3 regions of the Streptomyces sp. 3MP-14 genome follow, and region 3 is predicted to be linked to each of the others. Evidence: riboswitches for the same ligand, from Rfam matches in the RefSeq annotation. Region 3 holds a riboswitch; each other region holds the start of a gene.
The links. A riboswitch is a leader RNA that binds a small molecule or an ion and turns the genes downstream of it on or off. The one in region 3 is predicted to bind cobalamin.
Positions count from the first base shown of each region.

Region 1: it holds a riboswitch for cobalamin, as region 3 does, so the genes downstream of both, metE (5-methyltetrahydropteroyltriglutamate--homocysteine S-methyltransferase) here and FH609_RS32045 (prenyltransferase/squalene oxidase repeat-containing protein) in region 3, are expected to answer to the same signal.
Region 2: it holds a riboswitch for cobalamin, as region 3 does, so the genes downstream of both, FH609_RS00660 (ribonucleoside-diphosphate reductase subunit alpha) here and FH609_RS32045 (prenyltransferase/squalene oxidase repeat-containing protein) in region 3, are expected to answer to the same signal.

Region 1 is NZ_VDLZ02000022.1:62,338-71,737, forward strand. Features, by position in the region: gene FH609_RS28660 (GTP-binding protein) at 1-165, shown strand, start outside; gene FH609_RS28665 (SAM-dependent methyltransferase) at 316-1,131, opposite strand; gene FH609_RS28670 (DUF5753 domain-containing protein) at 1,124-1,993, opposite strand; gene FH609_RS28675 (APC family permease) at 2,228-4,192, opposite strand; gene FH609_RS28680 (GNAT family N-acetyltransferase) at 4,421-4,927, shown strand; cobalamin riboswitch at 5,248-5,493, shown strand; gene metE (5-methyltetrahydropteroyltriglutamate--homocysteine S-methyltransferase) at 5,653-7,965, shown strand; gene FH609_RS28690 (hypothetical protein) at 8,186-8,590, shown strand; gene FH609_RS28695 (hypothetical protein) at 8,735-9,022, shown strand; gene FH609_RS28700 (hypothetical protein) at 9,304-9,400, shown strand, end outside.
Region 2 is NZ_VDLZ02000001.1:149,099-158,498, reverse strand. Features, by position in the region: gene FH609_RS00685 (extracellular solute-binding protein) at 1-1,233, opposite strand, end outside; gene FH609_RS00680 (GntR family transcriptional regulator) at 1,508-2,269, shown strand; gene FH609_RS00675 (carbon starvation CstA family protein) at 2,479-4,635, shown strand; gene FH609_RS00670 (YbdD/YjiX family protein) at 4,632-4,838, shown strand; gene FH609_RS00665 (DUF2079 domain-containing protein) at 4,983-6,416, shown strand; cobalamin riboswitch at 6,658-6,803, shown strand; gene FH609_RS00660 (ribonucleoside-diphosphate reductase subunit alpha) at 6,922-9,327, shown strand; gene FH609_RS00655 (ribonucleotide-diphosphate reductase subunit beta) at 9,399-9,400, shown strand, end outside.
Region 3 is NZ_VDLZ02000001.1:528,525-537,924, forward strand. Features, by position in the region: gene FH609_RS02270 (ABC transporter ATP-binding protein) at 1-431, opposite strand, end outside; gene FH609_RS02275 (energy-coupling factor transporter transmembrane component T) at 428-1,609, opposite strand; gene FH609_RS30760 (SCO2322 family protein) at 1,637-2,281, opposite strand; gene FH609_RS32045 (prenyltransferase/squalene oxidase repeat-containing protein) at 2,716-4,377, opposite strand; cobalamin riboswitch at 4,497-4,635, opposite strand; gene FH609_RS02290 (glycosyltransferase family 4 protein) at 4,874-6,181, shown strand; gene FH609_RS02295 (class I SAM-dependent methyltransferase) at 6,339-7,175, shown strand; gene FH609_RS02300 (prenyltransferase/squalene oxidase repeat-containing protein) at 7,162-8,247, shown strand; gene FH609_RS02305 (DUF5336 domain-containing protein) at 8,414-9,181, opposite strand; gene FH609_RS02310 (class I SAM-dependent methyltransferase) at 9,354-9,400, opposite strand, start outside.

The sequences.
Region 1 (9,400 bases), on a different contig from region 3:
AACTGCTTCTACGGGCGCAAGCAGTGCACGGCCGAGGAGGTCAACGCGGCGCTGAACCTGCGCAAGCCGGCCCCGGTGGTGATGTGCGACGTGCGGCAGCGGGAGTCGAGCAAGAAGGTGCTGCTGGCCCTGCTGGAGTCGGCGAAGGCGGTGGCCGTCCACTGAACGCGCGGGCGCGCGCGGGCCGTTGCCGGCGCGCGTGCCGTCTGACGGCGGCGACGGGGTGGCCCCGGCAACCGGCGAGACCGCCGGCGGCCGGGGCGACGCGCGTTCAGGGCACACGGGACGCGTGGGCGCCCGCGTTCGGGGTGGGGCTCAGGGCACGCGGGCGACGCCGGCCCACATGGAGACCGTCGCGTGGGTCGCCTCCGGCGGCACCGGCCCGTCGGGCCGCCAGTCCTGCGGGGGCACCAGGCCGGGCTCGACCAGTTCGAGCCCGTCGAAGAACCGCCGGATCTCCTCCCCGTTCCTGATCTGCCCCATCTGGCCGGTGGCCGCCCGGTCGATGTTGGCGATGCGCTCCCAGGTCGGCGGGTCGAAGTCGCTGGTCACATGGGTGATCACCACATAGCTGCCGGAGGGCAGGGCGCGCACGTACCGGGCGACCAACTCGTGGGCGGGCACGCCGTTTTCGGCTTCGTCGGCGATGTAGTGCAGCAGCGCGTTGAGGCACAGCGCGATCGGCCGGTCGAGGTCGAGCACCTCGGCCAGCTTGGGGCTGTCGAGGATGCTGGGCGGGTCGAAGAAGTCCGCGTGCAGATAGGCGGTGCGGCCCTCGGCGGTGCCGGTCATCAGCGCCTCGGCGTAGCGGAGCACGATCAGCCGGTTGTCGGTGTAGACGATCCGGGACTCGGGCGCCACGCCCTGCGCGGTCTGGTGCAGGTTGGGCTCGGTGGGGATGCCGGTGCCTATGTCGAGGAACTGGCGGATGCCGGCCTCGCCCGCCAGCCAGCGGACCGCGCGGTGGATGAACGCCCGGTTGGCCCGGGCCGCCGTCTTCACGCCCGGCCAGATGTTGGCCACGAACTGCCCGGCCTGCTCGTCCGCCGGGTAGGAGGTCTTGCCCCCCAGGAACCAGTCGTAGACCCGCGCCGGGTCGGGCTTGTTCGGGTCGATCTGTTCCTCAAGCAACGGCTCGTTCCTCCCACTTGGCGATCCAGTCCGTGATCGGCAGGCTATCCGGAACGGACGCCGCCGAGTCCAGCGCCATCAGGTACTGGCGGACGACGTCGGGCCGTTCGCTGACCTCGGCGCCGTCGAGCGTGCGCAGCAGCACCCGGTCGGCCAGGTCCGACGGGCGGTACCGGATCATCTGGACCGGCCCGCACAGCAGCGCGGAGTGCGGGGTGTGCAGCGGCATCACCCGGATCGTGACGCCGGGGCGTTCGGCCAGCCGCCGCAGATGCGCGAACTGCTCCCGCATCACGGCGGGGCCGCCGACCCGGCGGCGCAGCGTCGCCTCCTCGACCAGCGCCCAGACGGCGGGCGGCGCGGGGTTGGCGCGCTCCAGAACGGCCTGCCGGCCGACCAGCAACTCGACGCGGCGGGTGAGCAGTTCGGGCGGGTCGTCGGGGTGCTGGATGCGCAGCAGGGCCAGGGCGTAGCCGGGGCTCTGGAGCAGCTCGGGGATGACGGCCGGGGCGTAGACGCGGACGAACTGGGCGTGCTCCTCCAGCGCGATGTGGTCGGCGAGCCAGTCGGGCAGCACGTCCCGGTAACGCTCCCACCAGCCGGGCCGGTTGGCGCGCTCGGCCTGCCGCAGCAGCTCGGCGTTCTCCGCCGGGTCGCGGCGGCCGTAGGCGGCCAGCAGGGGCGGCAGCTGGTCGGCGGCCAGGGCGGCCCGCCCCTCCTCGACGCGGCGCAGGGTCAACGGCGAGATGTCGAGCGCGCAGGCCGCCTGGGCCATCGAGAGGCCGGCGGACAGCCGGAGCGCGCGGAGTCTGGCTCCCAGCAACAGCCGGCTGGCCGTCGCGGGCACGCGACCAGTCGACATGACCGACCCCTTCTCTTCCCGTTCCCGCACTGTCGTGTTTGTTCATTCTGTCACTCGCAGAACGTGACGAACGGCGCCGCCGGCAAGGCAGCGTAGTGCGAACCCCCGGGAATCCGCGAACAGTTGCCGCCCACTGGACGTTTCCGGTACACCTCCGGTTCCCGACGACGGTTCTCGGCGGCGCTCCTCGGCGATCAGCGGCGCTCCTCGACGATCAGCGGCGATCAGCGGCGATCAGCGCTTGATGGCGCGCACCCTGCGGGCGGTGCTGCCCACGTCGACGGGGAGGATGGTGACGGCCGTGGCCGGCAGGTGTTCGACGGCCCTGGCGATCCGTTCCCCCTGGTGGGGGTGGAGCAGCTTGCCCCAGCGGGTGAGGTAGAGCCGGCGCGGCAGCAGCAGGGTCAACGCGGTCTCGCCGTCGGCGGTCTCGGCCACGGCGGTGCGGGCGACGGCCGCCGCGAGCCGCCGGTCCTGGCAGTCGAGGACCCGCAGCGGCACCGAGGTGGTGGAGCTGTCGGCCCACCGCCGCCGCAGCCGTTCGGCGCGCACCGGGTCCAACGCCACGTGCACGGCGCGCAGTTCGTCCGGGTGCAGGGTGTGGGCGTAGCGCAGGGCGCGCAGCGCGGCCAGGTCGAGCGCGTCGACCAGCACCAGGACCACATGGCGGCGCCAGGTGGGCAGGTCGGCGCCGTGCCGTTCGACGGCGCGCAGCGCGGCGGCCTCCTCGCGGTACTCGCGGTTGATCCGGATCAGCGTCCACACCCCGGCGGGGAAGACCAGCACCACCAGCCAGGCGCCCTCGGTGAACTTGGTGACCGCGAAGATCAGCACGACCGCCGCCGAGACCACGGCCGCCACCGCGTTGCCGAACGTCCGCAGCCGGTGGCGGGGGCCGCGTTCCCTGCGGTGGTGCACGGCCATCCCGGCGCCGGCCATGGCGAAGCCGGTGAAGACGCCGATCGCGTAGAGCGCCACCAGGTGCTCCACCTGCGCGCCGGTCACCACCAGCAGCGCCACCGAGACGACGGTCAGCGCGATGATCCCGCCGGAGTAGGCCAGCCGCTGGCCCCTGCGGGTCAGCCGCAGCGGCAGGAAGCGGTCCTCGGCGACGAAGTCCGCGAGGAACGGGAAGCCGGAGAACGGGGTGTTGGCCCCGGTGAACAGGATCAGCGCGGTCGCCACCTGCACGAAGACCAGCGCCGCGACGCCCAACACCCCGTCGCCGAAGACCATGTGGGCCTCCTGCGCGATCACCGTGGGGCTGCCGTCGGTGAACGGAACCGGGTGGGTGACGGCCGCCAGCCAGGCGACGGTGCCGATCATCCCGGCCAGCAGCAGGCTCATCACCACCAGCGTGCGGCGGGCGTTGACGCCGCGCGGCTCCCGGAAGACGGAGACGCTGTTGGAGACGGCCTCCAGGCCGGTGAGCGAGGCGCCGCCGTTGGCGAACGCGCGCAGCACCACGAACACCGTCGCGCCGTAGAGCAGCCCGTCGCCCGAGGTACCCAACTCCAGCGCGCCCTCGGCGTGGGTATCGGCCCGGGGCAGGCCGCCGGTGGCGGCGCGCCAGAGGCCGACCAGCAGCATCGCGGTGACGGCGGCCACGAAGAGGTAGGCGGGCACCGCGAACACCCGGCCGGCCTGGCGGACCCCGCGCAGGTTGCCGTAGGCCAGCACCAGCACGATCGCCACGGTGACCGGCAGCTTGACCGCGTTGATGCCGGGCCAGCCGTCGCCGATCAGGTGCACCAGCGAGATCAACGCGTCGGCGCCGGCCGCCGCCTGGACCGCGACCGTGACGATGTAGTCGACCAGCAGCGCGACCGCCGCGATCTGGGCCACCCGGGGGCCGAAGTTCTCCTTGGCCACGACATAGCTGCCGCCGGCCCTGGTGTAGTGGGTGACCACGTCGCCGTAGGTGATGGTCAGCACCAGCAACACCAGCAGCAGCGCGCCGGTCAGCGGCAGCAGCAGGCTGAAGGCGGCCGTGCCGACGACGGGGACCAGCACCCGCAGCATCTGCTCGCCGCCGTAGGCGGTGGAGGAGAGGCCGTCGGAGGCGAGCACCCCGAGGGCGGCGCGGTTGGACAGCTTTTCCTGCGGCAGGTCGGCGACCCGCAGCGGCGGGCCCAGCACGACGTCCTTGAACCGCAGCCATCTCGACCGTTCGAACCCGGTGTCGTCCCCGCTGGTCATGGGCCCATCCCAGACCACGCCCACCACCGGCACCGGGAAGGCGCTCCGAGAACACCACGAACGGCGGCCCACGCCCGGAGCGGGAAGCGGGCGGGGGCGCGGCCGTACCGGGACGCTGGGACGGCGGGGGCGTCGCGACGGCCGGGGCGCCGGGGGCGCCTCGGCGCGGCCTCCCGGCGCGGCGGGAACCCGGGTGGCCTCGGCGCGTGGCCTGAGTAGGGTGGGGCGATGCCCGAGCTGAAGCGCCTCCACGCCGACCACGCCCCGGCGGTTCTGGCCTTCGAGCGGGCGAACCGCGCGTACTTCGCGGCCTCCGTACCGGACCGTGGCGATGCGTACTTCGACCGGTTCACCGAACGACACGGTGCCCTGCTGGCGGAGCAGGAGGCCGGCGTCAGTTGCTTCTATGTGCTCGTGGCCGAGGACGGGTCGGTCCTGGGGCGGTTCAACCTGCTCGACCTGGAGGACGGCACCGCCGTACTGGGCTACCGGGTCGCGCGGCACGTCGCCGGCCGTGGCCTGGCGACCGCGACCGTGCGGGAGCTGTGCCGGCTGGCGGTGGCCAGCCACGGGCTGCGAACCCTGCGGGCGGCGGCGGCCCGGGACAATGTCGCGTCCCAGAAGGTGCTGACCAAGGCCGGATTCGTGCCGGTCGGCCCCGCCGAGCCGGCCGACCTCGGCGGCAAGCCGGGCACCTGGTACCGGCGCGACCTGGCGCACGGCGGGAGCCGGTGACCCGCCAACGGCCCCGCTGACCACGGTGAACTGGGCGTGCTCCGCGCATAGTTCGCCCTCGAAGAGTGTGTGCACGGTGCTGTCTCTCCCGGTCCTCACCCTCCACCACTGTCGCGGAGGGTGACGCCGAGTCTAGCATTGGACACGGAGCGTCACAAGGGGGTATGTTGCTCAACGTGACGATTCAGGCACGAGAAGTGCGGCTCCCGGTTCGCTGTCCAGCCCGCCCGTTCCCGCCCCGACCCACCCGGCGGCCCCGCCAACCGGCCCGCCGGCTGGGTGAGTTCGCCGAGCACCCCACCGCGAGGGGCGGAGGCGCTACGCTGGTGGGCGCAGCTGGTTCGCCCTGTCCGCCAGGCAGGCGCGTCGTGAAGAGGGAAGCCGGTGGGATTCCGGCACTGCCCCGCAGCGGTGAGTGGGAACGACCGCCGTCAGACGCACTGGGCCCCGTTCGGGCCTGGGAAGCGACGGCCAGTAGGTCCGCGACGCGAGCACGCTCGGCGACGAGCGCGTTCCGGTGCGGCTGCCCGCGAGTCCGAAGACCTGCCACCTGCCCGTGCGCGACCGTCGCGCGCGGTGGTTCGGTGACCTCGTGGGCGGGTCGCGTGAACACGACGCGTGTACCTCGCGTGCCCAACGGCCGCGCGGAGCACCGCCGTTGCCACGCCTTCGCGCCCGTTCCCGGTCTCCGGCCAGACGGGACACATCTCGCGAAGGAGAGTTCCTTGACCGCTCAGCCCGCAGCCGCGGCAGTGAGGGCCACCGTCCACGGCTATCCCCGCCAGGGTTCCGACCGGCAGCTCAAGAAGGCGATCGAGCGCTACTGGAAGGGCCGCCTCGACGCCGACACCCTGCTGGCGACCGCCGCCGAACTCCGCGCCACCACCTGGCGCCAGCTCGCCGACGCCGGCCTGGACGAGGTTCCCACCGGGGACTTCTCGCTCTACGACCAGGTGCTGGACACCAGCGTGATGGTCGGCGCCATCCCGCCCCGGCACCGCGCCGCCTTCGACGCCGACCCGCTGGACGGCTACTTCGCGATGGCGCGCGGCACCCAGGACGTCGCGCCCCTGGAGATGACCAAGTGGTTCGACACCAACTACCACTATCTGGTCCCCGAGTTGGGCCCCGACACGGTCTTCTCCGCCGACTCGGGCCGGCAGTGCGCCGAGTTCGCCGAGGCCCTGGCGCTGGGCCTGACCGCGCGCCCCGTGCTGGTCGGCCCCGTCACCTACCTGCTGCTGGCCAAGCCGGCCCCCGGCGTCGACGAGGACTTCGAGCCGTTGACCCTGCTGGACCGCCTCCTCCCCGTCTACGCCGAGGTGTTGGCCGACCTGCGGGCCCGGGGCGCCGAGTGGGTCCAGCTGGACGAGCCCGCCCTGGTGCAGGACCGCACGCCCGCCGAACTCTCCGCCGCCGAGCGCGCCTACCGCGAGCTGGGCACCCTCACCGACCGCCCCCGACTGCTGGTCGCCTCCTACTTCGACCGGCTGGGCGCAGCGCTGCCGGTGCTGGCCAAGGCCCCGATCGACGGCCTCGCCCTCGATCTCACCGGCCCCGCCGCCCGGAACCTCGACGACCTCGCCGCCGCCGGCGGCCTGCCCGGCAAGCGGCTGGTCGCCGGCGTGGTCAACGGCCGCAACGTGTGGATCAACGACCTGGAGCGCTCGCTGGCCACCCTGGCCACCCTGCTGGGCCTCGCCGACCGGGTCGATGTCGCCGCCTCCTGCTCGCTGCTGCACGTTCCGCTGGACGCCTCCGTTGAGCGGGACATCGACCCGCAGATCCTGCGCTGGCTGTCCTTCGCCCGCCAGAAGGTCTCCGAGATCGTCACCCTCGCCCGGGGCCTCACCCAGGGCGCGGACGCGATCGGGGCCCAACTCGCCGCCAACCGGGCCGACCTGGCCTCCCGCTCCGGCTCCCCGATCACCCGCGACCCGGCGGTGCGCGCCCGCGCTGCCGCCGTCACCCCGGCGGACACCCGCCGCCCCGAGCCCTACCCCCGGCGGGCCACGGCCCAGCGCGCCCGGCTGGCGCTGCCGCCGCTGCCGACGACCACCATCGGCTCGTTCCCGCAGACCACCGAACTGCGCGCCGCGCGCGCCGAGTTGCGGGCCGGCCGGCTGGAGGCCGCCGGCTACGAGGAGCGGGTGCGGGAGGAGATCAGGGAGACGATCTCCTTCCAGGAGAAGGCCGGCCTGGACGTGCTGGTGCACGGCGAGCCCGAACGCAACGACATGGTGCAGTACTTCGCCGAGCAGCTCACCGGCTATCTCGCCACCCAGCACGGCTGGGTCCAGTCCTACGGCACCCGCTACGTCCGGCCGCCGATCCTCGCCGGCGACATCTCCCGCCCGACGCCGATGACCGTGGAGTGGACCCGCTACGCCCAGTCCCTCACCGACCGCCCGGTCAAGGGGATGCTCACCGGGCCGGTCACCATGCTCGCCTGGTCCTTCGTCCGCGACGACCTGCCGCGCGCCGAGACCGCGCGCCAGGTGGCGCTCGCCCTGCGGGACGAGGTGGTGGACCTGGAGGCGGCCGGCACCGCCGTGATCCAGGTGGACGAGCCGGCGCTGCGGGAGACGCTTCCGCTGCGGGCCGCCGACCAGCCGGCCTATCTGGACTGGGCCACCGAGGCGTTCCGCCTCACCACCGGCGGGGTACGCGCCGAGACCCAGATCCACACCCACATGTGCTACGCCGAGTTCGGCGACATCCTCCAGGCCATCGACGACCTGGACGCCGACGTGATCAGCCTGGAGGCGACCCGTTCCCACATGCGGGTGGCCGACGAGTTGGCGGCGGCCCGCTATCCGCGCGAGGTGGGTCCCGGGGTCTACGACATCCACTCCCCGCGGGTGCCCGACGGCGAGGAGATCGTCGGCCTGCTGCGGGCCGGCCTGGCCGCGATTCCGCCCGAGCGGCTCTGGGTCAACCCGGACTGCGGCCTCAAGACCCGGGCCTGGCCGGAGGTGCGCGACGCCCTGACCCACCTGGTCGAGGCGGCGCGGACGCTGCGGGCCGAACTGGTCTGATCCGACGGTCCGTTCCGGGCCGGTGACCCGGTCCGTTCTCCCGTCCCGTCCGTTCCGTTCCGTTCCGGTCGGAGGAGGTTCTCCTTCGGCCGGAACGGGGCCGGGCTCGGCGGGGCCGGGCTCGGCGGGGCCGGGCCGCCGCGTCGCCTGCGGGGGCCGGTGGGAACGAAGTTGCGGGAGAACGATTCCCCTGCGGGTGTGCTTGCGGCAGGCTGAGGGTGTGAGCGGTGACACACGGAGCAGAAACGGCCAACCGGCCCCGACGTCGGACGAACGGCAGCTGCCGGCGCACCTGGTGGAGCGCGTGCGCCAGGCGGTGCGCCTGGTGGGGCTGCCCCTGGCGGCCGAGACCGGCGGGGTCGGGGTCTGCCTGGAGCGCGAGGGCCCGGGCGAGGGCCCGGTCGACCATGTGGTGATCCGGTGGCGCACCTCCGCCGAGCTGTGGGCCACGGCGGAGGACGAACGGCCCGACGGCCCGGCCGAGAAGCTGCGCAACACCACGTTGACCGCGATGGAGGACGCGCTCTCCGAACTGCTCGCCGCCGGTGGACTGGTCGTCGCCAAGCATCCGTTCACCCGCTCCCTCGCGGTGTGGGGCATCGAGGGCCCGCCGCCCGTCGAGTGATGGGCGACCGCTTCTTGATCCCCTTCGACCACACCCGTCCTGAGGCTCAACTCCCGTCCCTCTGACCATCGCTGACCAGCGGGGATTGTCAGTGGCTGCCCGTAGAATCGAAAGCGTTCGAATGGTCAGCCGTCGTTCCCGGAGGTGCCGATGGCCGCTGTCGCAACACCGCTTCCGCTTCCCCTCTCGCTTCCCCTGTCCGCCCCCGAGTTGCGCAGGAAGCCCCTGCCCGCCGGGCAGCCCCGCGCCTGGTACGAGTCGCACAACCGCAGGCTCAAGGCCCTGCGACTGGCCACGGCCCTGCTGGACACCGGCGTCTACCATCCGGCCGGCGCCAGCAACGAGCGCATACGCGCGCTCGCCCCGCTGATCGGCGTGCGCTACCCCTCCGACACGACGTGCCGGATGGTCCGCTCGCTGATGCGGCACTGAGGGGCCGGCCCGGCCGACCGGCCCCGCGCCGGGGCTCGCCGGTCCCCGCCGGGCGCCCGCCCCCGGCCGTGCCACGCGCCGGCCGGGGGCGGGCGCCAACCGGCGGCTGTCAAGCGCGCGTTGACGGCCCGTTGGGTGACACCGGGTGCGAATACCGGGAGGGGTCCCGGTGTGACACGCGAAACTCGGGGTACGTGGGGTGAGGAGTGACGGTCGCGTCACTCGGTGCCTTCATGCGCCGGCGTGCGCCGCCCGCCACCGTGAGGCAGGGGGAGGACCACATGGTCGCCACACGACAACCCGTCTTCGAGCGGGAGGCCGCGATCCGTGGTGTGCACGCGCTGACCCGCGCCGGTCGCGCGTACCCGCCCGGCAGCC
Region 2 (9,400 bases), 380 kb from region 3:
CTCCGCGTCGGCCTCCTCGGCGGCGGACTGGTAGTCCTCGCCGTTGATGGCCTTGGTCATGAGTTCCTTGATCGGGTTGGGGTCGGTCTCGACGTTGGCCCATCCGGTGGTCAGCGGCGGCAGGTAGCCGACGTCGGCGGAGGCGACCATCGCCTCGGCGAAGCTGCCCTCCTCCGGGGTGGCGGTGACGTCGGTGCGGTTGGGAACGACGCCGCCGTTGTTGGCGTCGACGTACTTCTGCGCCCACTCCTGGGAGGTGGCCATGCGCAGCCACTCGTCGGCCATCTCGGGGTTGCCGGCGCGCTCGTTGATCGCGAGGTTGGAGCCGCCGAGGAAGACGTGGCCCAGCTGGTCGGGGGTCTTGCCGGGGATCGGGAAGTAGCCGAGGTCGGCCTCGCCGCCCTGCTCCTCGATCGCGGCGATGGCGCCGGCCGCCTCCCAGCCGAGGCCGACCCACGAGGCGACCTCGCCGTTCGGCACGACCTCGGTGGACTGCTGCGGCTCGGCCTCGTCGATCTCGGCGGGGGCGCTGGAGAAGGACTGGAGTTCGGCGTAGAACTCCATGCCGGCCTGCGCCTCGGGGGTGGCCAGCGCGCCGGCCCAGCCGTCGCCCTCCTCCACCGCGAAGCTGCCGCCCTCGTCCGCGACGAACCCGCCCATCACGTAGTAGCTCTGGCCTGGCAGGTAGATCGGTTCGGCATCGGTGTTCTCCTGGATGGTCTCCAGCGCGGTGATCCACTCGTCGCGCGTGGTGGGCACCTCGGCGCCGGCCTCCTCCCAGATGCTCCTGTCATAGATCACCACGCGGTTCGCCCCGTACCACGGCACCGCGTAGAGCGTGTCGTCCACCTGGGCGGACTCCAACATGGCCTCGTTCCACGGCTCGCCGGCGAGGTCGCCCAGGTCGGCGAGGCCACCGGTGTTGGCGTAGCCGACCGTCTGGGTGTTGCCGATCTCCAGCACGTCGACGGTGCCGTCCTCGGAGAGCGCGGTGGTCACCCGGTCCTGGATGCCGTCCCACTGCTGGATCTCGACGTTGACGGTGACGCCGTGCTCCTCCTCGAAGGCGGCGTTCAGCTCCTCCAACCACGCGTCGGGGGCGGAGCCGTCCATCAGCCAGACGGTGATGGCGCCGGGATCGCCGCCACCCCCGCCGTCGTCGCCCGAGCCGCAGGCGGCGACCGTGGCCGCCATGGTGGCCACGCCGATAGCAGCGATCAGCTTGCGCTTCACGTCACCCTCCTTCTCGTGCCGGCACCCGTCCACATGGTGGTGGCGCGGGGCGGCCGTCGCGATAGTGGTGTAGACAAGAGGTTTAGACCAGTTGCACGGGAGCCTGGACCAGACCAGGAAGGGTGTCAAGAGCCCACGGGCCGCCGGGCGGGTCCGTTACCGGACCGACATCTGCCCTGGGGCGGCGGCCCGGCGCGGCCCGTGCCACGATGTCAGCTGCGATCTTTCGGAGGAGCCGGTGACGGCAGAACACAACGAGTCGGAGGGGTGGGACATGGCCAGCGAATCGGGTGCCGCCGACGCCGCCGACCGGGTTCGCACGGCACGCGTCCCCAAGTACTACCGTCTCAAGCGCCATCTTCAGCAGATGACCGAGACCATGCCACCCGGCACTCCCGTGCCGCCGGAACGGTCGTTGGCGAGCGAGTTCGACACCTCCAGAACCACCGTGCGTCAGGCGCTCCAGGAGCTGGTGGTGGAGGGCCGACTGGAACGCATCCAGGGCAAGGGCACCTTCGTCGCCAAGCCCAAGGTCTCGCAGACCCTGCAACTCACCTCCTACACGGAGGATATGCGCGCGCAGGGCCTGGAGCCCACCTCTCAGCTGCTGGAGATCGGCTACATCAACGCGGACGAGCGGCTCAGTCGGCTCCTCGACCTGCCCGAGGGCGGGCGGGTCCTGCGGATCGAGCGGCTGCGGCTGGCCAGCGGCGAGCCGATGGCCATAGAGACCACCCACCTGTCCCAGGAGCGCTTCCCCGCGCTGCGCCGCAGCCTGGTCCGCTACACCTCGCTCTACACCGCGCTGGCCGAGGTCTACCAGGTCCATCTGGCGCACGCCGAGGAGACCATCGAGACCTCGCTGGCCAACCCGCGCGAGGCCGGGCTGCTGGGCACGGACGTCGGGCTGCCGATGCTGATGCTCTCGCGGCACTCTCGGGACACCCGGGGTGAGCCGGTCGAGTGGGTGCGTTCCGTCTACCGGGGCGACCGCTACAAGTTCGTGGCCAACCTGGAGCGCCCGCACCCCTCCTGACCGGTGGTGATCCGCCGGCGCGTGCGCCGGGCGCGCACGCCCCATGGTCAAGGCGGCTCCGGTGGCTTACATTCCCGGGGCAGTCAACGAGGACCAGCCGGCAGACACGGGAGCAAAACGTGCAACTCCTAGGTCAGGCGCGCCAGGCGCGAACGCGTTCGATCATCATCTGGACCGTCGTCTCCGTGATCGGGGCCATCGGCTGGGCCATGCTGGCCCTCTCCCGGGGGGAGGACGTCTCGGCGGCGTGGATGGTGGCGGCCGCGCTCGGCTCCTACGCCATCGGGTACCGCTTCTACTCGCGTTTCATCCTCCGCCGGGTGCTGCGTGCCGACCACACCAGGGCCACCCCGGCCGAGCGGCTGGAGGACGGGCTCGACTACCAGCCGACCGACCGGCGGGTGCTGCTCGGCCACCACTTCGCCGGGATCTCCGGCGCCGGGCCGCTGGTCGGCCCGGTGCTCGCCGCGCAGATGGGCTATCTGCCGGGCACGATCTGGATCATCGTCGGCGTGATCTTCGCCGGGGCCGTCCAGGACATGGTGGTGCTCTTCTTCTCCACCCGCAGGGACGGCAAGAGCCTGGGGCAGATCGCCCGCGAGGAGATCGGCCCGGTGGGCGGCGTGGCCGGGGTGCTGGCCATCTTCAGCATCATGATCATCCTGCTGGCGGTGCTGGCGCTGGTCGTGGTGCAGGCGCTGGCCGAGTCGCCCTGGGGCACGTTCTCCGTCGGCATGACCATCCCGATCGCCCTCTTCATGGGCGTCTACCTGCGCTATCTGCGCCCCGGCCGGGTCTCCGAGGTCACCGCCGTGGGCGTGGCGCTGCTGCTGTTCGTGATCGTCGCCGGCCGCTGGGTGGCCAACTCGGGCCTGGCCGACACGTTCACGCTCGCGCCGCGCACCCTGGTCATCTGGCTGGTGATCTACGGCTTCGCCGCCTCGGTGCTGCCGGTCTGGCTGCTGCTGGTGCCGCGCGACTACCTGTCGACGTTCATGAAGATCGGCACCATCGGGCTGCTGGCGCTGGCGCTGGTCGTCACGCTGCCGACGCTGAAGATGGAGGCGGTCACGGACTTCGCCAGCAACGGGGAGGGGCCGGTCTTCGCGGGCTCGCTCTTCCCGTTCGTCTTCATCACCATCGCCTGCGGCGCGCTCTCCGGCTTCCACGCGCTGATCTCCTCGGGCACCACGCCCAAGATGATCCAGAAGGAGACCCAGGTGCGCAGCATCGGCTACGGCGCGATGCTGATGGAGTCCTCGGTCGCGGTGATGGCGATCACCGCCGCCTGTGTGCTGGACCCGGGCGTCTACTTCGCGATGAACGCGCCGCCGGCGGTGATCGGCGACACCGTTCAGGCGGCGTCCGAGACGATCACCTCCTGGGGCTTCGTGGTCACGCCCGAACAACTCAGCGCCGCCGCCGAGTCGGTGGAGGAGGGTTCGCTGCTCTCCAGGACCGGCGGCGCGCCCACGTTGGCGCTGGGTCTTGCCGCGATCCTCTCGGAGATCCTCGGCGGCGACACGATGATGAGCTTCTGGTACCACTTCGCGATCATGTTTGAGGCGCTCTTCATCCTGACCGCGATCGACGCCGGCACCCGCGTCGGCCGGTTCATCCTCCAGGACGCGCTGGCGAGCACCCACCCGAAGATGGCCAGGTTCCGCGCCACCGGCTGGCTGCCCGGCATCGCGCTGACCAGCGCCGTGGTGGTGTGCCTGTGGGGCTGGCTGCTGTGGGTCGGCGTCAACGACCCGCTGGGCGGCATCAACACGCTCTATCCGATCTTCGGCATCTCCAACCAGCTGCTCGGCGCACTCGCGCTGGGCCTGTGCACGGTGCTGCTGATCAAGTCCGGCCGGCTGAGGTACGCCTGGGTCACCGCCGTGCCGATGGCCTGGGTGGCCACGGTCACCCTCACCGCCAGCTGGCAGAAGGTCTTCTCCGGCGATCCCGCCGTCGGCTTCCTGGCCCGCCGCGACCAGTACCAGGACGGCATCGACGCCAACCAACTCCTGCCGGGCGCCCAGGACATGGGCGACATGCGGACCATCGTCAACAACGCGACGCTGGACGCGGCGCTCAGCGCCGTGCTGGCGCTGCTGGTGATCATCGTCTTCCTCGACGCGTTCCGGGTGGCGCTCAAGGCGATCCGCACGCCCGACGAGGTGCGGCTGCACGAGGCGCCCTATGTGGCCTCCCGGCTGATCGCCCCGGCCCAACTGATCGCCACCCGGGAGGAGAAGGCCGAACTGGCGCGGGCCGGGCTCGGGCCCGGCGGCGGGATTCCGGCGCAGCGCGCGGCGGACGGCGACGGGGCCGACGACGGGGCGTCCGTCACCACCGAGAAGGGCGAGCGGGAGTGAACGCGCTGACCGCGCCGCGCCGGGCGCTGGCCTGGCTGCGCTGGTATGTCACCGAACTCACCGGCGAGAACGCCTACCAGCGGTACCGGGAGCGGGCCGAGGCCGCCGACCCCGGCGCCCCGCTGCTCAGCCGGCGCGAGTTCGAGAGGATGCGCACCGACCGCCGGTACGCCGACCCGACCTCCCACCACGGCTGCTGCTGACCGCACCACACCTTCGGCCCCCGGCTCCCGGAACGCGGGACCGCCGGGGGCCGAGATGTGCGAACCAACCGGCCTCGCCTAGCGTTTCTGTCTGTTGAGGCCGTCGCGAGACCTTCGCGCACGGTCGGCGGGCGAAGGAGGGGCATGGCGACCATCGAGCGGGACCTGGCGGGCGAGGCCGAGGCGCCGCCGGCCGGGCCGGGCCGCCGACCGCCCGGGGCGCGCGACCCCTATCTGCTGGCCGGCGTGCTCTTCGCGCTCTACACGGTGCTCTCCGTGGGGCGCTACCGCGACCTGCGGACCCGCTCCTGGGACCTGGGCATATTCGAGCAGGCCATCGCCTCCTACGCGCGGCTGGACCAGCCGGTGGCCGACCTCAAGGGCCCCGGATTCCTCATCCTGGGCGACCACTTCAGCCCGGTCACCGCGCTGCTGGCCCCGTTCTACCGGGTCTTCCCCAGCCCGGTGACGCTGCTGGTGGCGCAGGCGGCGCTGTTCGCGCTGGCGGCGGTGCCGGTGACCCGGGTCGGCATCGCGCTGCTCGGCCGGGCGCGCGGGCTGACGGTCGGGGTGGTCTTCGGGCTCTCCTGGGGCGTGCAGCAGGCCGTCGACTTCGACTTCCACGAGATCTGCTTCGCCGTGCCGCTGATCGCCCTCGCGCTGGAGGCGCTGCTGCTGACGCGGTGGCGGGTGGCGTTGGCCTACGCGCTGCCGCTGGTGCTGGTGAAGGAGGACCTCGGGTTGACGACGGCCGCCATCGCGTTGGTGGTGGCGCTGCGGTCACGCGACCGCGACCCCGGGGCGGCGCGGGCGGCCTGCGCGGCGGCGGTGCTCGGGGCGGCGCTGTGCGCGCTGACGCTGCTGGTGCTGATCCCCGCGTTCAACAACGCCGGGGACTACGACTACTGGACCAAGCTCAGCGAGGAGGGCGGCGGGGGCGGCCCGTTGGGCGCGCTGCTGGACGGGATCGGCGAGAAGGCCAGGACCCTGCTGTGGCTGCTGCTGCCGACCAGCGGGCTGCTGGCGTTGCGCTCCCCGCTGCTGCTGGTGGCGCTGCCGACGCTGGGCTGGCGGTTCGTCTCCCACGAACCGCACTACTGGGGCACCGACTTCCACTACAGCGCGGTCCTGATGCCCGTGGTGGCCCTGGCGCTGGTGGACGCGCTGGCCAACTCCGGGCGTTCGCAGCGGCGTTGGCTGCGGGACTACGCGCGCTTCCTCCCGGCCGGGCTGCTCGGGGCGACGCTGGCGCTGAGCCCGTCGCTGCCGGTGGCGCAGCTGACCGAGGCGGAGACCTGGCGTCACGGCGAGGTGGCCAGGGCGGCGGAACGGGTGCTCGCCGCCGTCCCCGACGACGCCGAGGTGGCGGCCAACGTCCGGCCGATCGCCCAACTCACCGGCCGCTGCCGGGTGTTCTGGATCGGCGATCCCCATGTGCCGGCCCCCGACTATCTGGCCTACCACGGCCCCGGCATGTCCCCCACCGGCATGGTGCGGCGCGCCGCCCAGCTCTACCCCGAGGCGGAGTACGCGATCGTCGAGCACGGCGCCGGCTACTTCGTGCTGCGCCGGGAGTAGCCCGGGAACCGGGGGTGACCCGGGAACGACCGCGCGGCGACCCGGGAAAGCCCCCGGAGCGACCCGGCGGCGCGACACGCCCCGGCCCCGTGGCGCGGGTTTCGGAACGCGGAACGCGTCGCAACCGCACACGCTCCGGGGGCGTCCCCGGTGCCCACCGGGCCCGCGAGCCCCGTGGGCGTTCGCAGGTGAACGCGCCATGCGACGAGACGGAGAACACAACATATGGGGCTGCTCGTTGGGAGCGGCACAAGATGTATGCTCGACCTCGCTGTCGCCGCAGGGGAATCCGGTGGGAATCCGGAGCTGTCCCGCAACGGTGTGTCATGGCCTGCTTTGCTTTCGCCCTGACGAGTCCGAATGCCTGCCGACGGCTGATCACGTCCAAGCCCCGAGGGCTGGGCCGAGGGACGCGGTGCGGTTGAGCCATGCCTGGCACAGCCCTGCGCGCGTGTCGCTCGCGCCCGGCTCGCGGAGCGCATCGCGTCCCGAGGGAGAGCACCGAGTGACCATCGCACCCGCCGCCCCCGCAGAGCCGGCCTCAGCGGCGTTGCCCCGCATCCTGGCCGACCTCACCGCCGACCTCCCGGCCGCCGACCCCGCGCGGGTCGCCGCCGCCGTCGAGCGGGGCCGCCATCCGGGTTCCGACGAGGCCGAGTTGCGGGAGTTGGCCATCGAGGCGGCGGCCGGGTTGATCGCCGAGGAGCCCGCGTACTCGCGGCTCGCCGCCCGGCTGCTCACCCTGGCGATCCGCGAGGAGGCCGCCGGGCAGGGCGCGGTCACGTTCGCCGAGTCCATCGCCGTGGGCCACCGGGAGGGGCTGATCGGCGACGCCACGGCGGCCTTTGTCCGGGTCCACGCCGAGGAGTTGAACGCGCTGCTGGCCCGCACCGTGGCCGAGGGCGCCGACGACCGCTTCGAGTACTTCGGGCTGCGCACCGTCCAGTCGCGCTATCTGCTGCGCCACCCCATCACCCGGCGGGTGATCGAGACCCCGCAGCACTTCCTGCTGCGGGTGGCCTGCGGCCTGGCGCCGGACGAGACGGCCGACGCGCTGGCGCAGGTCGCCGAGCTGTACCGGCTGACCAGCTCGCTGGCCTATCTGCCGTCCTCGCCGACGCTCTTCAACTCCGGCACCCGGCATCCCCAGATGTCCTCCTGCTATCTGCTGGACTCGCCCGCCGACGAGCTGGACTCGATCTACGAGCGCTACCACCAGATCGCCCGGCTCTCCAAGCACGCCGGCGGCATCGGCCTCTCCTACAGCCGGGTGCGGGCCAGGGGTTCGCTGATCCGGGGCACCAACGGCAAGTCCAACGGCATCGTGCCGTTCCTGCGCACCCTGGACTCCTCCGTGGCGGCGGTCAACCAGGGCGGCCGGCGCAAGGGCGCGGCCTGTGTCTACCTGGAGACCTGGCACGCGGACATCGAGGAGTTCCTCGAACTGCGCGACAACACCGGCGAGGAGGCCAGGCGCACCCACAACCTGAACCTCGCGCACTGGATTCCGGACGAGTTCATGCGCCGGGTGGACGCCGACGCCGACTGGTCGCTCTTCTCGCCGGTGGACGTGCCGGAGTTGACGGACCTGTGGGGCGCGGAGTTCGACGCCGCCTACCGGGAGGCCGAGGCCCGCGGCCTGGCCCAGCGCACGGTGCCGGCGCGGCAGCTCTACGCCCGGATGATGCGCACCCTGGCGCAGACCGGGAACGGCTGGATGACGTTCAAGGACGCCGCCAACCGTACCGCCAACCAGACCGCCAGGCCGGGCAACGTGGTGCACAGCTCGAACCTGTGCACCGAGATCCTGGAGGTCACCGACGACGGCCAGACCGCCGTCTGCAACCTGGGCAGCGTCAACCTCGCCGCGCACCTGGGCGAGAACGGGGCGATGGACTGGGAGCGGCTGGACGCCACTGTGCGCACCGCCGTGCTCTTCCTGGACCGGGTGGTGGACATCAACTTCTACCCGACCGGGCAGGCCGAGGCGTCCAACTCCCGCTGGCGGCCGGTGGGTCTGGGCGTGATGGGCCTTCAGGACGTGTTCTTCCGGCTGGGCCTGCCGTTCGACTCGCCGGCGGCCCGCGAGCTGTCCACCCGGATCGCGGAGCGGGTGATGCTGGCCGCCTACGAGACCTCCGCCGAGCTGGCGGAGCGGCACGGCCCGCACGCGGCGTGGGAGGACACCCGCACCGCCCGTGGCGTGCTGCACCCCGACCACTTCGCGGGCGTCGCGCACGCCTGGCCGGAGCGCTGGGAGGCGCTGCGCGCCCGCATCGGCCGGGTCGGGATGCGGAACTCGCTGCTGCTGGCCATCGCGCCGACCGCCACCATCGCCTCGATCGCGGGCGTCTACGAGTGCATCGAGCCGCAGGTCTCCAACCTGTTCAAGCGGGAGACCCTCAGCGGTGAGTTCCTCCAGGTGAACACCTATCTGGTCGCGGAGTTGAAGCGGCTCGGCCGCTGGGACGAGGCGACCCGGCAGGCGCTGCGCGCGGCCAACGGCTCCGTGCAGGACGTGCCAGGCCTGCCCGAGACGGTGCGGGACCTGTACCGCACGGCCTGGGAGATCCCGCAGCGTTCGCTGATCGACATGGCGGCCGACCGCACCCCCTACCTGGACCAGAGCCAGTCGCTGAACCTGTTCATGGCGTCGCCGACCATCGGCAAGCTCAGCTCGATGTACGCCTACGCCTGGAAGCGCGGCCTGAAGACCACCTACTACCTCAGGTCGCGGCCGGCGACCCGGATCGCCGCCTCCGCGCGGTCCAGCGCGGCGGCCGTGCCCGTTCCCTCTCCCGAGCCGGTCACCACTCCGGTGGCCGTCTCCGTCACCGAAGACCTGTCCGTCCCCGAGCAGGCCGTCGCCTGCTCCCTGGAGAACCCCGAGTCCTGCGAGGCCTGCCAGTGAGCGTCCCCACCCAGAACACCCGCGAGAACACCCCGTCGGCCGAGGGCGCCGGTGCCGCCGGCCAGAAGAACCT
Region 3 (9,400 bases):
CCGGAGAGCGAGTCCAGCCGCCGGTCGCGCAGCTCGGCCAGGCCCAACAGGTCCAGCGTCTCCTCGACCCGCCGCCGCATCACATCGGGCGGCACCCCCAACGACTCCATGCCGTAGGCGAGTTCGTCCTCGACCGTCTCGGTCACGAAGTGCGCCAGCGGGTCCTGGCCCACCGTGCCCACCACGTCGGCCAGTTCGCGCGGCGGATGGTCGGCCGTGGACCGGCCGGCCACCGTCACCGTGCCGCCGAGCACCCCGCCGGTGAAGTGCGGCACCAGCCCGGAGACGGCGTTCAGCAGCGTCGACTTGCCGGCGCCCGACGGCCCCACCAGCAGACACAACTCGCCCTCGGGCACCGTCAGATCGACCCCGGCCAGCACCGGCGGCGCGTCCTCGGCGTACCGCACCGAGACCGAGGAGAACCGGATCACGCCGCGCCCTCCCCACGGCCCGCCCGTTCCTCCGTCGTTTCGCGCGCCGCGCCGCCGGGCGCCGCGCCGCCCGGGGGCGGAACGGGCGCGACCAGCGCCGGCAGCAGCCCGACCAGCACCGCGCAGGCCGCGCCCAGCGGCAGCGCGGGCGCGGCCAACGGCACGGCGGAGGGCGCCAGCGCGTCCGGGTCGGCGCGCGCGGCCAGGATCACGCCGGTCGCCACCACGGCGCCCGCGCCGGCGACCAGCCAGGCCCGCGCGCCCCAACGGTCAGGGCGGTAACGGGTGCGCGGGCTGCGCCGCCCGCCGAGCCACAGCCCGGCCGCCGCCGCCACCGCGCCCACCAGCAGCAGCGGCAGCCCGAAGCCAGCGCCCTCGGCGGAGAGCAGCCCGTAGCTGCCGACGCAGACGCCCAGCAGCCCGCCCAACAGCAGCGCGTTGGTGGCCCGGCGAACTCCGTTCGGCACGGCGGCCGTTCGCCCATAGCCCCGGGCGTCCATCGCGGCCGCCAGCGCCACCGAACGCTCCAACGCGCCCTCCAACACCGGTCGCGCCACCCGCACCAGGGAGCGCGCGCCCCGGTCCGCGCGCCCGCGCAGGCGCTGCGCCGCGCGCATCCGCACCAGGTCGGCCACCAGCCGGGGCGCGAACTGCATCGCCACCACCACGGCGACTCCCATCTCGTAGAGCGCGCCCGGCAGCGACTTCAGCAGCCGCGCCGGGTCGGCGAGCGCGTTGGCCGCGCCCAGACAGATCAACAGGGCGGCCAGCCGCAGCCCGTCACAGAAAGCGAAGTACAGCGCCTCCGCCGTCACCCGGCCGCCCAGCCGCACCCCGGCCAGCCAGTCCGGCAGCGGCACCTCGGGCAGCGTCACCAGCACCGTGGTCCCGCCGATCGGCGAGCCCAACAGCAGCGCGAACAGCACCCGCACCGCCACCACCACGGCGCCCAGCGCCAGGAAGAAGCCGAAGGCGCGCGCCCAGGGCGCGTCGGTGCGCCGGGCCGCCACCACATAGCCGGCCACCGCGACGACCAGCGCCAGCAGCAGCGGGTTGGTGGTCCGGGACGCGCCGGTCGCCAGGCCCAGCGCCCAGAGCCACCACGCGCCGGCGTGCAGCGCGTTGCTCCGGTGCGCGACGGGCGCGCGTAGCCGGCCCGCGCCGGCGGGCCTAGGCACCCGGGGCCCCGGCGGTGCGCATCGTCCTCAACTCCTGCGGCGCCGGGCCCGCGCCCAGCCGGCCAGCCCCAACAGCGCGACCGCCCCGACCCCGACCAGCAGCGGAACGCCGACCGAACCGCCGCCGTCGTCCGCCCCGTTCGAGCCGTTTGCCCCGTTCGAGTCGTCCGTCTCGTCCGTGGCGCCGACATCCTCGCCGCAGCCGCGCTCCGGATAGCCGGCGATGCCGCACAGCAGCCCGGCCTGGTCGTAGCGGAGCGGCGGCGCGACCTCCGCCAGCAGCTCCGCGACGGTCGCGCGGTCCGGCAGCGGCACGCACTCGGCGCGCCGCTCCGGCGGCGTGACGCCGCCGGGCGCGTCGGCCGCCGTGCCGAAGTCCAGCACCAGCGCGACGCTGGGCTCAGCCGGTTCGGCCCCGCAGATCGCGGCGAAGCCGCCGGTGTCACGCGGCGCCGTCCGGTCGTCGCGCTCGCCGCTGACCCCGAACCTGAAGCCGACCAGATCGCCCGCGCCCGGCCGGAGCGTCCCCGGCCCCTCGTCGGCGTAGACCCACCCGCCGTCGGCGTCCCCGGTCCAGAACGACCAGTAGCGGTAGGCGGTTTCGTCACCGTCAGCGGCGTGGGCCGCGCCGGGCGCGGCCCACGAGATGAGCAGCGCGGCGAGGCACGCCACGAGGGCGCGGTGCGCGAACCGGGCGCCTCCCGGCGCGGGGCGCCGAGTCGGCGAGGCCGCCGGCCGGGCACTCCTGGGGTATGAACGGGCGAGCGCCGTCGGGTGGTGGCCGCCGGCGGCGGTTGGGGCGGGGGGCTGTTGGTCGGGCCGGGACCTCGTCGGCCGGCCGTCGCCGGCCCGGGAACGGGTGGGTGTTGGCGGCCGGTTGGGCCGCCGCGTTGGCGCGGCCGCCGGTGGCGGGGTCGGGGTCGGGGTCGCTTGGTGGGGTCCGTCGCCGGTCGGCCGGCCGCCACGTGCGCGGGAACGCGCGGGTGTGGTCGGTGCGTTGGGCTGCCGCGTTGGCGCGGCCGCCGGCGGGGCGTCGCCGGCGCCGGCGGGGGGTCCGCCGGCGGCCGGGGGAACGCTCGGCCGCCGGCCGCCGTCTCCATTGCCGCTCACGGCTGTTCGGGCCGCCGTTCGCCCTCGGAGCCTTCGCCCTTGCCCGAGCCGTCGACGTCCTCCGCACCGCCGCCGGCGGCGTCCTCCGCGCCCGCCCCGGTGCCCGAATCCCGACGCCCCGCACCCCCGGCATCCCCCGACCCCTCGGCACCCTCAGCGCGCACAGCGTTCTCCGCGCCCTCCGTGTCGCCGGCGCGCGCAGCGCGCTCGGCGTCGCCGCCCGCCCCTTCGGCGCGGCCCGCGAGGGCCGCGCCGTCCGCTTCGCCCGCCGCGGCCGCGGCCCTGCGGCGGAAGCTCAGCAGGACGCCGATGCCGATGCCGGCCACCAGGCCGAGCCCGATGATCCACGGCAGGGCGCTCACCCCGTCGTCCGCGTCGCCCTCGCCGGAACCGCCCTCGTCGCCGGGCGATTCGGTCGGCGCCGGGCCCAGCCGGCCCAGCTGCGCCAGCAGATCCGTGCCGCCGAAGTCCTCCGCCGAGCCGCCGGTGGCGTGCGCGGCGAGTACCAGCAGGCTGACCGCCGTCGGGTTGTTGGCGTAGTCGGTCCACTCACCGTGGTGCGCGCGCAGCCACTCCAGTGGCGCCGAGGCCGCCTCCCGGTGGCCGCCGGCCGCCAGCGCCAGCACCGCGCGTGCCGTGGTGGCGAAGTCCGGCTGGGTCTCGCCGCCCGGCGGCGTCGATTCCAGGTGGTCCTCGCTCGCCTCCAACGTCCCGAGCAGCTGCGCCGCGCCCGCCGAACCCGCCCGGGCCTGCGGGCTCAACCCCTCGGCCGACGACTCCGAACCCGGCGACTCCGAACCCGGCGACTCCGAACCCGGCGACTCCGAAGCCGCACCGGTCTCCTCGCCGTCCGCACCCTCGCCGTCCGAACCCTCATCGCCCGCCCCGCAGTCCAGCGGGGTCACCGGCGCCTCCGGCGTCTCCGGGTCGACCAACAGCCCGCTGCCGTAGGCCGCGAGGACCGCGTCCACGGTCGCCATGTCGCTGCCGTACAGCTCGCCGGTCTCCGGGTCGGGCTGCCACGCGAACGCGCCGCGCTGGTCCTCGGGCGCGTCGCAGCCGAGTTGCAGGTCGCCCAGCGCGGAGTAGGGCGAGCTGCCCTCGCGCCGCACCTCGGCCGGGTCGGTGCCGGTCGCGGCCAGGGCGCCGATCACCACGGCCGTGGAGTTGGCGTCGCTGGCGCTCCCGGGGTTGAGGCCCCAGCCGCCGTCCTCGTTCTGCACGCCGGTCAGCCAGGCGACCCCGGCGTCCACCGCGTCCTGCCGGCCGCCGACGGCGGCGAGCGCCTGGACCGCGAGGGCCGTCGCATTGGAGTCGGAGGCGGTCACATCCGCGCAGGGCTGCTCGGCGTCGGCGCGGAACGGGAGGAACGAGCCGTCCGCGCACTGCTGCCCGACCAGCCAGTCCACCGCCTCGTCGGCCGGCGTGTAGCCCGCCGTGTGCTGGGCCAGCAGCGCGTAGGACTGCCGCCACACCCCGTCGTACTGCGGGTCGGCGTCGCCGAAGAGGCCGTCGGGCGCCTTGGCCGGCGGCGGCGCCGGCGTCTCGTCGGCGACGGCGGCCGGGGCGAGGGCCACGCCCGCCGTCACGGCCAGCACCGCCAGCGCGGCAAGCGCGCCCTGCGGCGCGCCCCTGAGCGGAGTACGGGGGATGAACACGCGCAAGCCTTTCGCTGTGGCGGCCGTCGGCGCGTTGACCGCCGAAGCGCGCACAGCGCCCAGCGGCACCGGGCGCGACGCCGTACTCCTCGACGGTGCCGGTCGCCGGGGCGGCGACCGTGGCCAGTGCCCATCACGGCGGGCGTTCCGGCTCACGCGGGCGCCCGAGGCGGGCGCCCGCGATCACGGTTGCGGGTCAGCGCCGGATTCGCACCGGCTTCCCCCGCGCGTGAGTGAACTGATCGGCCTCACTCTAACGGCCCCGGCACCCACGTCTCACGGCCCCGGCATCCGCGCCCACCTGCCGCTCGGACCACCCCGGAACCGGCGCCCGCCCGACCGCCCTCGCGGCCCCCTCAGCCCCCGCCACCCGGGCAGCCTGGTGCCCGGCTCCGGCATCGAGTGATAATCGGCCCACCCGCCGCAATTCCCCCCGTCGACGGGCGAGTAGTGTTCGTACCCGCGAGTAGGTAGCGGCAGACCCCAGGGAGCGTGTGTGGCGGCGGAGGCCCGGGCGGAGCGCCCGCTGAGAATCGCGCTGCTCAGCTACAAGGGGAACCCGTACTGCGGCGGCCAGGGCGTCTATGTCCGCCATCTCTCCCGCGAGCTGGCCGCGTTGGGTCACCACGTCGAGGTGATCGGTGCCCAGCCCTACCCCGAACTCGACGCCGGCGTCACCCTGCGCAAGCTCCCCAGCCTGGACCTCTACCGGCAGCCCGATCCGTTCCGCACCCCGCGCCGCGCGGAGTACCGGGACTGGATCGACCTGCTGGAGGTCGCCACGATGTGGACCGGCGGCTTCCCCGAGCCGCTGACGTTCTCCCTCCGCGCCCGCCGCGAACTCGCCGCCCGCCGGGCCGAGTTCGACGTGGTGCACGACAACCAGACGCTGGGCTACGGGCTGTTGGGCACCGGCCGGATCGGCCTGCCGCTGGTCACCACGATCCACCACCCGATCACCGTGGACCGCCGCCTGGAGCTGGCGGCGGCGCCGGACCGCCGCCGCCGCTACGCGGTGCGCCGCTGGTACGGCTTCACCAGGATGCAACGCCGGGTCGCCCGCCGGCTGCCCAGCGTGCTCACCGTCTCCGGCTCCTCCCGCCGGGAGATCGTCGAGGACTTCCGGGTGGCGCCGGAACGCGTCTCCGTGGTGCCGATCGGCGCCGACACCCGGGTCTTCCACCCCGACCCTGGCGTGCCCAGGGTGCCGGGCCGGATCGTCACCACCTCCAGCGCCGACGCCCCGCTCAAGGGCCTGGTCCACCTCGTCGAGGCGCTCGCCAAGCTGCGCACCGAACGCCCCGACACCCACCTGGTGGTCGTCGGCAACCGCCCCACGGCGGGTCCGGTGCACGAGGCGCTGGAACGCTTCGGGCTCGGCGGGGCGGTCGAGTTCGTCAAGGGCGTCAGCGACGCCGAGCTGGCCGACCTGGTGCGCGGCGCCCAACTCGCCTGCGTGCCCTCCCTCTACGAGGGCTTCTGCCTCCCGGCCGCCGAGGCGATGGCCGCCGGCACCCCGCTCGTCGCGACCACCGGCGGTGCCATCCCCGAGGTCACCGGGCCCGACGGCGAGACCTGCCTCGCGGTGCCGCCGGGCGACGCGGGCGCGCTGGCCGCAGCGCTGGGCCGGCTGCTGGACGACGCGGCGCTCCGCGAACGGCTGGCCGCCGCCGCGTTGGAACGGGTGCTGGCCCGGTTCACCTGGCAGCACACCGCGCGCGCCACCGCCGAGCACTACCGGGCCGCCATCGCCGCCCAGCGCCGGAACGCAGCCGCCGCCCCACCCCGCCCCGCCGAACGGTGAACCGGCCGAACGGTGAACGGGCCGCGCACGGTGAACGGGCCGCCGACGGTGAACCGGCCGCGCACGGTGAACGGGGCGCCGCCGCCCGCCCGGTGAACCCCCGAACCGCCCGCCGACCCCGAACGGCCACCACAGCAACGACGAAAGGGCCGACCACGTGCTGACCGTGGACTTCACCCGCTTCCCGCTCGCCCCCGGCGACCGCGTCCTGGACCTGGGCTGCGGCGCGGGACGGCACGCCTTCGAGTGCTACCGACGCGGCGCCCGCGTCGTCGCGCTGGACCGCGACGGCGAGGAGGTGCGCCAGACGGCCGGCTGGCTGGCCGCCATGCGGGAGGCCGGCGAGGCGCCGGCCGGCGCCGCCGCCGTCGCCGTGGAGGGCGACGCGCTGGCGCTGCCGTTCCCCGACGACAGCTTCGACGCGCTGATCGTCTCCGAGGTGATGGAGCACATCCCGGACGACAAGGGCCTGTTGGCCGAGGCGGTCCGGGTGCTGCGCCCCGGCGGCCGGATCGCGGTGACCGTGCCGCGCTACGGACCCGAGCGGGTCTGCTGGGCGTTGAGCGACGCCTACCACGAGGTCGAGGGCGGCCACATCAGGATCTACCGCGCCGACCAGCTCCTGGCCCGGCTCCGCGAGGCCGGCCTGCGCCCCTACGGCACCCACCACGCGCACGCCCTGCACGCCCCCTACTGGTGGCTCAAGTGCGCGGTGGGCGTGGACAACGAACGCGCGCTCCCCGTCCGCGCCTACCACAGGCTGCTGGTCTGGGACCTGATGAAGAAGCCGCTGGCGACCCGGGTCACCGAGCGGCTGCTCGACCCGGTCCTCGGCAAGAGCTTCGTCGCCTACGCCACCAAGCCACACACCGAGCCGCACACCGAGCCGCAGGGCGCCGGGCCGCACGCCGGCGCACGCACCGACGCGCACGCCGGCGCGCGGCCGGCCAACGCCCGTTCGTCCGCGACCGGTTCGGCCCGTGACGAGTCCTGAGCACCCTGGGCCGCTGGCGCTGCCCGGGGTGCTGACCGCCGAGGAGGCCGGCGCGACCGCCGCCTGGATAGCCGGGCAGCAGCGCCCGGACGGCGCCCTGCCGTGGTTCGAAGGGCACCACCTCGACCCCTGGGACCATGTCGAGGCCGCCATGGCGCTGGACACCGCCGGCGAACACGACCGCGCCGCCGCCGCCTACGACTGGCTCGCCCGGCACCAGAACCCCGACGGCTCCTGGTACGCCGCCTACGCCGCCGGCGACCCCCGCCGCCCCACCGACCTGGGCCGGGAGAGCAACTTCTGCGCCTATCCGGCCGTCGGCGTGCTCCACCACTACCTGGCCACCGGGGACGAGGCGTTCCGCCGCCGGATGTGGCCCGTGGTGCGGGCGGCTGTCGCGTTCGTCCTCGACCTGCAACGGGACGGCGGGCAGCTCGGCTGGCGGCGCGACGCCACCGGGCGCGCCGTGCCCGACGCGCTGCTGACCGGCTCCGCCTCCGGCTACCAGGCGCTGCGCTGCGCGCTGGCGCTGGCCGAACTGGCCGGCGAGGCCCAGCCCGACTGGGAGGTGGCGACCGGCCGGCTCGGGCACGCGGTGGCCCACCACGAGGAGCTGTTCCTGGACAAGTCCCGCTACTCGATGGACTGGTACTACCCGGTGCTGGCCGGCGCGGTGCGCGGCGAGGCGGCGGCGGAGCGGCTCGCGGCGCGCTGGGACGAGTTCGTGGTGCCGGGGTTCGGGGTGCGCTGCGTGCGCGAGAACCCGTGGGTCACCGGCGGCGAGAGCGCCGAACTCGCCCTGGCGCTCTGGTCGGTGGGCCAGCAGGAGCACGCGGTGGAGGTGCTGCGCGCCCTGTCCCGGCTGCGCACGCCGGACGGGCGGTACTGGACCGGCTATGTCTACGCGGACGACGCGTTCTGGCCCGTCGAGCACACCACCTGGACGGCCGGCTCGGTGCTGCTGGCCGTCGCCGCGCTCACCGGCGACCCGGCGACCACCGCCGTCTTCGGCGGCCACGACCTGCCCGCCGGCCTGGACCCCGACTGCCGCTGCCCGGCCCGCGACGCCTGACGGAACCGGACAAGCAGGCAAGTAGGCAAGCAGGCAGGAAGGCAAGAAGGCGGCGGCCCCACCGGAGTCCCGTCGAGGGGAACGTCCGGTGAGGCCGCCGCCGTTGAAGCCGTTGAAGCCGTTGAACGCGGCGCGGGCCAGCGAGGCGCGGGCCGCGCCGGGAGGCTCAGCCGCGCTGGATGCCCGAGGTGTCCTGGAGCACGCCGCGCCGCCCGTCCTGGGTCTGCGCCACCAGCGTCTGTCCGCGCTGCTCGACCGCCAGGTACCAGGTGCCGGGCGCCAGTTCGGCGACCGGGGTCGGCGAACCGTCCTCGCCGTAGAGCGGCCGGGCGGCCGGCACGGCGAACCAGAACGGCTGGAAGTTCGGGTCGGCGCCGGCGGGCGGCGGCGTCTGCACGCCGCCGGGCTGGCCGTAGCCGCCGGGCTGCTGCTGACCGCCGGGGTAGCCGTAGCCCTGCTGCTGCTGAACGCCCCCGTAGGGCGCGCCCGGCGCACCCGGCTGGGCCGGGGAGGAGCTGGTCAGCGGCGCCTGGAGCGCGGGGATCATCGGGGTGGCCCCGGCGAAGAACGCCAGCGCCAGCGCCGCGATGAAGCCCAGGATCAGGCCCACGCCGGCGTCGATGCCGTCGAACCCGCCCACCAGCGACCAGAAGCCGGCCCAGGCCGAGGTGACCGAGAGGGCGATGCCCCACTGGTTGAGCTTGAGCCCGAGGAACTCGCGGTCGGGCTGCGGCAGGAAGCGCGACCCCACGATGAGCCCGCCGCCGATGATGCCCGCCAGGAAGACCGAGGGCAGGATGGGGAACCAGTCCGCCGACCAACCGGTCCAGTCTTCCGGACCAGCCGAGCGGGCTTCGAGGAACGAGGAGATGAAGAGCAGGACCGCTGCTCCGATCACTCCAGCGTCGCCTCGGGAGAGCGAGCGGTTGTTCACGTCAGATCCTTTGTCGTTACTCGTCGTCGATGGTCGGTCGGGCCGGGCGAGCCCATCGTACGGATGAACCGCGACCCGGGTGTCCGGGAGAGGTTTCCTGTTTCCCAGGCGACACGCTTGTGATGCTGTTGTGACCTCGCGGGCGGCCGTGGCGCCCCGGACGGCGCCGGGTTCAGTGACCGAGGGCCACCCGTCTGAGGACGCGCAGTGACCGTTGCC